3 regions of the Halomonas sp. THAF12 genome follow, and region 2 is predicted to be linked to each of the others. Evidence: predicted binding sites of a transcription regulator. Region 2 holds the regulator's gene; each other region holds the start of a gene.
What was found. The regulator FNR, encoded in region 2, switches genes on or off when oxygen is low (the NO sensors DNR and NnrR bind a similar motif). The targets are predictions, from matches to a motif close to TTGATNTANATCAA.
Positions count from the first base shown of each region.

Region 1: a site for FNR is predicted at 1,284-1,297, ahead of FIU88_RS12640 (OmpW family protein). Genes of this name have one in related genera too.
Region 3: a site for FNR is predicted at 1,180-1,193, ahead of FIU88_RS04140 (plastocyanin/azurin family copper-binding protein). Genes of this name have one in related genera too.

Region 1 covers NZ_CP045399.1:2,734,765-2,738,034, reverse strand. Annotated here, with positions in the region: gene FIU88_RS12645 (gamma-glutamylcyclotransferase family protein) at 1-489, shown strand, start outside; gene FIU88_RS12640 (OmpW family protein) at 574-1,188, opposite strand; gene FIU88_RS12635 (OmpW family protein) at 1,353-1,961, opposite strand; gene FIU88_RS12630 (hypothetical protein) at 2,245-2,556, shown strand; gene putP (sodium/proline symporter PutP) at 2,627-3,270, opposite strand, start outside.
Region 2 covers NZ_CP045399.1:3,011,150-3,014,419, forward strand. Annotated here, with positions in the region: gene FIU88_RS13990 (sulfite exporter TauE/SafE family protein) at 1-310, shown strand, start outside; gene FIU88_RS13995 (hypothetical protein) at 399-1,364, shown strand; gene fnr (fumarate/nitrate reduction transcriptional regulator Fnr) at 1,445-2,188, shown strand; gene ttcA (tRNA 2-thiocytidine(32) synthetase TtcA) at 2,457-3,270, opposite strand, start outside.
Region 3 covers NZ_CP045399.1:911,738-915,007, reverse strand. Annotated here, with positions in the region: gene FIU88_RS04150 (DUF411 domain-containing protein) at 159-599, opposite strand; gene FIU88_RS19110 (hypothetical protein) at 596-748, opposite strand; gene FIU88_RS04145 (hypothetical protein) at 822-1,124, opposite strand; gene FIU88_RS04140 (plastocyanin/azurin family copper-binding protein) at 1,333-1,833, shown strand; gene FIU88_RS04135 (response regulator transcription factor) at 1,842-2,507, shown strand; gene FIU88_RS04130 (sensor histidine kinase) at 2,488-3,270, shown strand, end outside.

The sequences.
Region 1 (3,270 bases), 280 kb from region 2:
TTCGCCTACGGCAGCAACATGAACGCCGCCCGGATCGAGGCACGGATCGGCACGACCCGGCGAGCCTTGCCCGGGGTGCTGCGCGACCATGGCCTGCGCTTCGACAAGGCCTCGCGGGTGCCCGGCATCAGCCACGCCAACGTGGTGCCCGCCGCCGGTGAGCGGGTCGAGGGGGCGCTGTTCGAGCTGCTCGCCCCGGAGCAGATCGAGTGCATGGATCCCTTCGAGGGCTACCCCCACGACTACGATCGGCTGCGCCTGCCCATCCATACGGGGCAAGGCCCCATCGAGGCCTGGGTCTATGTGGCCGCGCCGGGAACCACCGGCGAGGCGCTGCGGCCGGCGCGGGAGTATCTCGATCATCTCCTGGCCGGCAAGCCCTTCCTGAGTGCCGACTATCACGCCCGCCTGGCCGAGGTGGAAGCCATCGAGGGGCTCGACGACGAGACGCTCAAGGCGTTGGGGCTGTCGCGCCATATCGCCTGCTAGCGGCCCCGACACGCGTCATGCCGCTTGCACACAAGAAAGGCCCGCCATTCGGCGGGCCTTTCTTGCAGGGCATGTCGAAGCGGCTCAGAAGCGGAAGCTGATGCCGCCCATCACCACCAGCGGGTCGATCTCGACGTTGCCGATGTCGGTGCCGTTCAGCTCGGCATCGGTGTCGATGTCGAGGTACCAGGCGGCGGCATTGAAGGCCCAGTGTTCGTCGATCAGCAGGTCGACGCCCAGCTGGGCGGCCGCGCCCCAGGAATCGTCCAGCTCCAGATCACCGCCGTCGATGTGTTCGTCGGAGAAATGGGTGTAGTTGACGCCCACCCCGGCATAGGGCTGCACCCGCGCCTGGGTGCCGCCGAACGGGTAGTACTGCAGGGTCAGGGTCGGCGGCAGGTGCTTGGTGGAGGCGAGGTTGGCGTCGTTGAGCCGGATGTCATGCTCGAAGGGCTCGGCGGCCAGCAGTTCCACGCCCAGCTTGTCGGTGAAACGATAGCCCAGGGTGAAGGCGAAGCCGTTGTCGTCCTGCACGTCGACGTCGTAGGTGCCGCCGGCGAGATCGCCGTTATCGCTCTTGGGCGCGACCTTGGCCACGCCGACGCGGGTGTAGATATCGCCGGCGCCGTAGGCGAGCACCTGGCTGCTGGCGACGAGGCCGGTGGCGACGATCAGGGTGGAGATCAGGGGGCGGCGCATGGGGCTGGCTCCTCGGTGAAGTAAGCGAGGGCTCCAGTCTACGGGGTGCGCCGCGGCGCCGATTTGACTCAAGGCAAAATGGTTCGCGGCTCGAATTGATGCACATCAAAAGATGACGCCGGGCACGGGGCCCGGCGTCATGGCGGTCATTTCGGCGTCGAGCATCAGAAGCGGTAGGTGAAGCTGCCGCCGACGGTGACCGGATCCACTTCGGCCTCTCCGATGTCGGTACCGTCGAGCTTGGCGTCGGCGTCCACGTCCGCGTATTGGGCGAAGGCGCCGATCAGCAGGTGATCGGTCAGGGCGAAGTCCACGCCTGCCTGGGCGGCGGGCCCGTAGGATTCCTCGATCTCCAGCCCGGACAGTTCCTCGTCGGAGAAGTGCGTGTAGTTCAGGCCGGCGCCCACGTAGGGCTGAATCCGTGAGTCGGTGCCGCCCATGGGGTAGTAGTTGAGCATCAGGTTGAGCGGCATGCGCTCCACGCTGCCGATGCCGGCGCCGTCGAGGGCCAGGTCGTGCTCGAAGGACTCGGTGCCGTTGAGTTCGACGCCGAACTTGTCGTGGAACTGGTAGCCCAGGCCATAGGCGAAGCCGCGCTCGTCGGAGATATCCAGATCAGCACCGGCCACGCGGCCGTTGTCATCCTTGACCTCGGTCTTGGCGATACCGCCGCGCACGTAGACATCGCCGGCCTGGTAGGCCATGGCGGACTGGGCGCCGACGAGGCCGGCAGCGGTGAGGGCGGTAGCGGTGATCAGGCGAGTCATTTTCATGGGAAGCCTCCCGTTGTGTTCCTGAATGCCGGCGCCGAGTGATTCGGCGTCTTCGGCGTCCTTGCATCGCGTGCCTTAGAGCATAGAAACAGTGTTTCTAAATGTCTTGTAGAATTTTTCTATCACGAGAGGGCTGATCTGGTCGCATCATGATGAAGTGCTTCACTGACAGGGCCTTATCTCGTATAGGTCGGGTATAGCTTTCACATTTCCTGCATGGAATTCGCCGATCTCGGGGTTTTCGGCTTCACTGAATCGGTGAGACAGGCGACAGCGAGAGGGAATGGCCATGCGCGTCGGGAGGCGCTTTCCCGCCAGGCCGAGGCCGGGCGACAGGCCGCTGGTCGCGCTGCTGACGGCGGCGGGGCTGTCGGTATGGTTGCTGTATCAACCCGCGCTGGTGCAGGGGCTCGATTGGCCCTGGCGAGGGGCGCTGGTGCTGCTGGGCATGTGGGCGCTGGGTTGCGCCTTCGCGCGGCCGCTGGCCATGTCGGTCGGCGGGCGGGGACTGTGGCGGCTCTCCGCCGCGACCTGGAGCCGGGCGCTGTTGCCGCTCTTTGCGCTGGCGCTGGTGGGGCGTAGCCTGCTGGGCTGAGTCCGGGCGGGGCGGCGAGACACGAAAAAGGGCTCCCGCAGGAGCCCTTCTCGGCGCTTGATACGCGTCCTTATCGAGTGATGTGCTGATATTCGCCGGCGTCGGCGGTCACGCTGCTCACCACCAGAATGGCAATGAAGGCGGCGATGAAGCCGGGAATGATCTCGTACACGCCGGGGCCCCCCAGGAAGGAGCCGTTCCAGCCCAGCGAGATCCAGAGCATCACGGTGACGGCGCCCGCGACCATGCCCGCAATGGCGCCCGCGCCATTGGTGCGCGACCACATCAGCGACAGGATGATCAGCGGGCCGAAGGCCGCACCGAAGCCGGCCCAGGCGTTGCTGACCAGCCCCAGGACCTGGGAGTCCGGATCGGACGCGATGACGGCGGCCACCAGGCCGACCAGGGCGACGCAGACGCGGCCCACGGTGACGGTCTCTCTCTCCGTCGCCTGCTTGCGCAGGAACAGACGGTAGAAGTCTTCGGTCAGCGAGGAGGAGGCCACCAGCAGCTGGCTGGAGATGGTGCTCATGACGGCCGCCAGCAGCGCGGCATAGAGGAAGCCGGTGATGAGCGGGTGAAACAGCAGGTCGGCGAGGATGATGAAGATCGTTTCAGGATCCTCGACATTCATGCCGTTGCGCACCGCGTAGGCGCGGCCGAAGATGCCCAGCGAGACCGCGCCGATCAGCGAGATGAGCATCCAGCTCATGC
Region 2 (3,270 bases):
GGCCGTGACCCTGGGCGCGGTCTGGGGCTGGCTGCCCTGCGGGCTGGTCTACTCGATGCTGACCTGGAGCCTGGCCGGCGCCGACCCGCTGCGAGGCGCGGCGCTGATGGGCGCCTTCGGGCTCGGCACCCTGCCGGCGCTGCTCGCTACCGGCCTGGCCGCGCGACGGCTCGGCGCCCTGATCCGTCATCCGGCCACCCGCACCCTGGCGGCGCTGGCGATCATCGGCTTCGCCCTGTGGCAGCTGTGGGGCCTGTGGCCGGGCGCGATGGAGATGGCCCACGACGCCGGGCACGCCGGGCATCATTGAGCCGCTAACGCCCGCACGTTTGACCCAGCGCAACACCCCTGGGGGCCGCGAGCACTAGCCTGACGACATGAACGCTCGGAACTCCGCCATGTCCGTCACCCTTCCCGCCGACTTCGGCGCCGACGACTACGCCGCGGCGCTGACCGCCAGCAATACCCAGGCCCGCCCGCTGTCGCTGCATCTGCGCCTGCCGCTTCGCCACGACGTGGATGCCCGCGGCGACGGCAAGGGCATGGATCCCTTCGAGGTCGATCTGGCCCGGCTCGACCGCGAGATGGTGCTGGTGCGACGCTGCCTGGCGCCGGAGCGACGCCTGGAGGCCCTGCACTGGGGAAGCGGCCTCCCGCCTTCGCTGACCCTGTCGCAGATGAGCGGCCTCGTCGACCGGCTGGCCTCCCGCTTCCCCTTCGAACCGGGGCGCCCGCGCGACTTCACCGTCGAGCTCGACCCCCACGCCACGGATCTGCTCACCCTGCGTCACCTGGAGGCCCTGGGCTTCAACCGGCTGAAGCTGATCATGCGCCTGCCCGCGGCCGGCCGGCTGGACGCCCTGCCCCGCCTGCAGTCACGCGTCGAGCCGCTGCTCGACGAGACCGTGCGCATGGGCTGGCACTCGCTGAACCTGGTGCTGATCGTGGCGCCGACGATCCCGCCGCGGGAGGCCGTCGCCGCGCTCGCCGCGCTGCTGCCCATGTCGCCGCCGCGCCTCTCCCTGCGCCCGGAGCCCGCCTGGCAGGAGGGCGAATCGACGCTGCCGACGGCGCTGCTGGCCCGGGTCGACGAACGCCTGGCCGAGGCCGGCTACCGGGCACTGGGACACGGTTCCTACGCCCGTCGGGGCGCCGCCCTGGAGGATGCCCTCGCCCAGGCGCGTCGCGAACGGGCGCGCGACCGACTGGGGCTCGGCACCGGCGCCATCTCGCGGCTGCCCGACGCCGTGGCCTGCAACGCCACCTCGCCCCGGGACTACGCGGCGGCGCTGAACGACGGTCGGCTCGCCACCGCCTCGGGGCGCTGGCGGAATGCTCGCCCGCCCGGCCCCGGCCTGACCTGAGACTCGCCCAAGGGATGCTATGCCCGAACCGGGGCTATCCGCCATAATGGGGGAGGCAAGCCCCGATCAAGGAGGACAGCATGCCCGACACCGCAGCCGGCCGGCGCCGTTCCCTGCTGCACGAGACCCGCTGCCGGACCTGCAGCCTGAGTTCCCTGTGTCTGCCCCTGGCCCTCGAACTGGAGGACCTCGACGAGTTCGATGCCATCATCCGGCGCCGACCGCCGCTCAAGAAGGGCGAGTCGCTGTTCCGCCAGGGCAGCCCCTTCACCAGCGTCTACGCGGTGCGCTCCGGCAGTCTCAAGCAGGTCACCAGCGAAGGCGGCGGCACGGATCAGCTGACCAACTTCTACCTGCCCAGCGAACTGGTGGGGCTCGACGGCATCGACGAGTCGAGCTATCCGGGCTCGGTCATCGCGCTCGAGACCACCACCGTGTGCGAGATCCCGTTCGACCGCCTCGACGCCCTCTCCGAGCGCCTGCCGGAGCTTCGTGCCCAGCTGTATCGCAGCATGAGCAAGGAGATGCGCGACGACCGCCGCATGATGCGCCTGCTGTCGCGCAAGACCGCCGACCAGCGCCTGGCCACCTTCTTCGCCAGCCTCTCCGATCGCTTCCGCCGCCGCGGCTACTCCGCCTACAGCTTCCGCCTCTCCATGTCCCGGGCCGACATCGGCAACTACCTGGGCCTGGCCGTGGAGACCGTCAGCCGCATCCTGGGGCGCTTCCAGCAGCAGGGCCTGGTGGCCGTGTCCGGCCGCGAGGTGAACATCCTCGACCTGGACGCCCTGGCCGAGCTGGCCGAGGAAGAGGGCTGTCGCTGACGGCGCCAAGCGCCAAGCGCCAAGCGCCAAGCGCCAAGCGCCAAGCGCCAAGCGCCAAGCGCCAAGCGCCAAGCGCCAAGCGCCAAGCGCCAAGCGCCAAGCGCCAAGCGCCAAGCGCCAAGCGCCAAGCGCGGCAGAATGATGTCATGGCCATTGTTGACGTCAACGAAGAAACCCACAGGACTCGACGTCCCGTGGGTTTCTCATCGGCTTCCTCGACATCTGCCGCCCGTTACTGAGCACCCGGGCGCTTGCCGCTAGGCGCTACTCACTCGTTATGCAGGTCGATGCGATCGGCCTGCATCTTGGCCTGCTTGTCCTCCAGCCCGGCGAAGTCGAACAGCTCGCGGTCGGCCAGCTGCGAGGGCGCGACGTTGGTGACCGCCTTGAACATGCTCTCCAGGCGGCCGGGATGCTTGGCCTCCCACTCGGCGAGCATCTCCTTGACCACCTGACGCTGCAGGTTGGGCTGCGAGCCGCACAGGTTGCAGGGAATGATCGGGAAGGCCATGCGCTCGGAGAATTCGGCGATGTCGGCCTCGCGGCAGTAGGCCAGCGGGCGGATGACGATGTTCTTGCCGTCGTCGGAGAGCAGCTTGGGCGGCATCGACTTGAGGCTGCCGCCGAAGAACATGTTGAGGAACAGCGTCTCGAGGATGTCCTCGCGGTGGTGCCCGAGGGCGATCTTGGTGGCCCCGATCTCCTCGGCGTAGCCGTAGAGGGAGCCGCGGCGCAGCCGCGAGCAGAGCGCACAGGTGGTCTTGCCTTCCGGGGTCTTCTCCTTGACCACCGAGTAGGTGTCGCGCTCGAGGATGTGGTAGTCCACGCCGAGGCCGTCCAGGTACTCGGGCAGCACGTGCTCGGGGAAGCCGGGCTGCTTCTGGTCGAGGTTCACCGCCACCAGCGAGAAGTTCACCGGCGCGTTGCGCTGCAGGTTCCGGAGAATCTCCAGCATGGTGTAGCTGTCCTTGCCGCCGGACAGGCACACCATCACCTTGTCGCCCTCGCGGATCATGTCGAAGTCGATGATCGCATTGCCGACCTGGCGCCGCAGGCGTTTCTGCAGCTTGTTGAACTCACGC
Region 3 (3,270 bases), 1.7 Mb from region 2:
GCAATTTCTTTACGCAAAACCGCCCCGCCAGGGCCTCCTGGAGGGGCGGTCGGCGTGCGTAAAGAAAACGACCATATTGCATACAGCCGCTATCGGCCAAAAGCGGACATCATGCCCGGGCGAGTCATCACCCGGGCAGTCGCTATCACCTTGCGACGTTACAGCGTCATGTATGGCTGGGCTTCTCCGGCGCGAAACTGGTAGACATTCCAGTCATCCTGCTTCGGTCCCGGCATACCCGGTGTGCCGATGGGCATGCCCGCAAGGCCGATGCCATCGGTATCGGGCTGCTCTTCGAAGAGCCTTTCCACCGCCGCGAAGGGCACGTGTCCCTCGATGACATACTCACCCATCTCGATGGTATGGCAGGAGCCCAGTCCGTAGGGCAGTCCGACTCGCTCCTTGACCTGACCGATCGGGACGTCGTCGACGATGGCGACCTCGACGCCGAGCGCCTCAAGCTGGCGGGCATACTCATCGCAGCAGCCACACTGGGGGTTCTTGTAGAGCGTCGCCGCATTGGGCAAGGCCGCCTGGGCGGTGCCGGCACCGATCAGCAGTGCAGAGGAGGCAAGCAGAGTGGGGACAAGGCGTTTCATGAGCGATCCTCCCGGGAACGACGAGACGTGAAGAGATACTTGACGAGAGTAGCGATGCCGAGGCCGAGCAGAAGCATGACACTCAGAGGCATCAGCCAGCCCATCCAGCCCATTGAACCCATCAGGGCAAAGCAATCGTTGGCGTACATGATGTGACTCCTGACGAAAGTTAGGGAGCACCGATAACGAGCCAATATGTCGTTACCGGGAAGTCGAGCGACGTCAGGATCTGGGAGGTTCTCGGGGTGGTGCAGCGATGAACTCAACCACGGCCGGGTCGGCCAGGTCGGCAAGAGCGTCTGGAGGGACGCGGGGGACAGTCGGCGTGGCGGTCAATGCCGCACAGGCGCCGCAATCGGCGTTGGCGTGATCGAGCATCTCGACCTGGGAGGTACCGCAGTCGACGGCGCAGTCATCCATAGACGCATGACCGGGCAGGCTGGCGACCAGCAGCAGAGCCGCGAGCAGCAGCGCCAACAGGCGTACTCCTCGGAGGTGCAGCAGGCAGCGAACATTGCAGGTCATTCGGTCATCCTCATGGTCGAGTCCCCATTCTGCCTCGGTGGCCGTGTCGTCCAACATGATCCAGGACAAGGGATTCGGCATGGTCTTTATCAGAGCCTTGGATGCTACAACCTACGTGTAACACAAGAGTCAAGGGGTTTCGAGTTCAGTCTCATTTCAGGTTGCTGCAGTATAACCAAGGCTCCACTGATACGATCAAAGAGGTTACATGATGCGTAAGTCTCTGCTGGCCATCACCCTTGGCCTGGCCGCCACTTCCGCCCTTGCTGCCGGTGAACATGGTGGCTCCCATTCCTCCACGCCTGATGCCGAGATCGACCGCACCATCCAGGTCGAGGCCGGTGACATGTGGTTTGATCCCGAGACACTCGGCATCACCGCTGGAGAGACTGTGCGCTTCAAGGTAGTCAACACCGGCAACCTGAAGCACGAATTCGTGATCGGCGATGCCGCAGCCCAGGAAGCGCACCGCGAGATGATGCAGGCTATGGGAGACAGTGGTCATGGTGACGGCCACGACGGCCATGGCGGCCATGACATGGCGGAAGGTGCCCATGGCGGCGCTATGCCGGCGGTGACCATCGCCCCCGGCGACACCGCAGAGCTGGTGTGGACCGCCCCCGCTGACGTGGAGTCGCTCGTCTATGCCTGTAATATCCCTGGGCACTACGAATCCGGCATGGCCGGGGAGATCCAGCTAGGCAAGTGAGCCGACGCATGAAGCTCTTGCTACTCGAAGATGACGACTTGCTGGCCGAGAGCCTCGCCGAATCCCTCAAGGACAACGGTTACCGGGTCGATTTGGCCGCGTCCCTGAGAGACGCCGAGGCGCTCTCGACCACCGAGACGTACGCGCTGGCGATCATGGACCTGGGCCTTCCCGATGGCTCGGGTCTCGACCTGCTCAGGCGGTGGCGCCAGTCGGGCCGGGACCTGCCGGTGCTGATCCTGACGGCTCGGGACACCTGGGAAGACAAGGTCGTCGGGCTCGAAGGCGGCGCGGATGACTACTTGACCAAACCCTTCCACGAAGCCGAGCTTGTCGCCCGGGTCAAGGCGCTGTTACGCCGCCAGTCGGGGCGACTCTCCCATCAGTTGACGCTGGGTGGCGTTGCCCTGGACGAGGCCAACCAGTGCGTCCGAGTGGCCGATGGTACCTGGCACCCCCTGACAGGCACCGAGTTCGTGCTGCTGCGCTACTTCATGCACCATCCGGGACGGGTGCTCTCCAAGGAGCACCTGCTCAACCAGCTCTACGCCCTGGAGCAGGACGCCGCGGCCCCCAACCTCATCGAGGTCTATATCGCGCGGCTACGCCGCTACCTGGGCAAATCAAGCATCCAGACCCGTCGCGGCCAGGGCTATGTCTTCGTTGCGGATTGACCGACGCAGCCTGCGTCTCCGCTTGCTGGCCTGGCTGTCGGGTATCGCCCTGCTGGTCACCGGGCTGACCTGGCTGCTGCACGGGATCCTGCTCAACGACCTGGCGCGGGACTTCCTGGGGGAACGGCTCGAACGCGAGGCCGATCACGCCATCGAGCAGCTGCGCCGCGATCATCTGGCCACCGCGCGGGTCCTGGACTCCGCCAGTCGCGGCTTCGCGATTTTCCACCACCTCTATGTGTTGCGCCTGGGCGATGAGGTCTCGGCCTCCCATCCGCGTTGGCAGGAGGCACTGCGACCACTGCTGGACAGTGGCGAGTCGCTGGCCGAGGTGCGTGAGGCGGGTCAGCACCTGCTGGTCTTTCGCCAGCCCTTCACCCTCGACAATCAACCCGGGGTGCTGCTGATAGGGGAGGATTTCTCCCGAGTGGAGGCGGGACTGCACCGCCTGCACTGGTGGGTCGGCGGCATCGCCGCCAGCCTGCTGCTCCTGCTGGGGGTGCTCAACCTGCTAGCCGTCAGCCGAGGAATGGTGCCGCTGTCGCGGCTGCGCGACCAGCTCGGCGAGCTGCAGGCCGGCAGGCGCGATCGTCTCTCTCTGGACGTCCCCTCCGAACTCGACAGTCTGGTCGGGCAGCTTAACCGCTTCATGGACGAGATCGATGCTCGCCTGCAGCGCTCCCGTGAGTCGGTCGCCAACCTCTCCCACGCGCTGAAGACACCCCTGGCCGCGGTCATTCAGGTGCTGCGGGGCTCGCGCCCC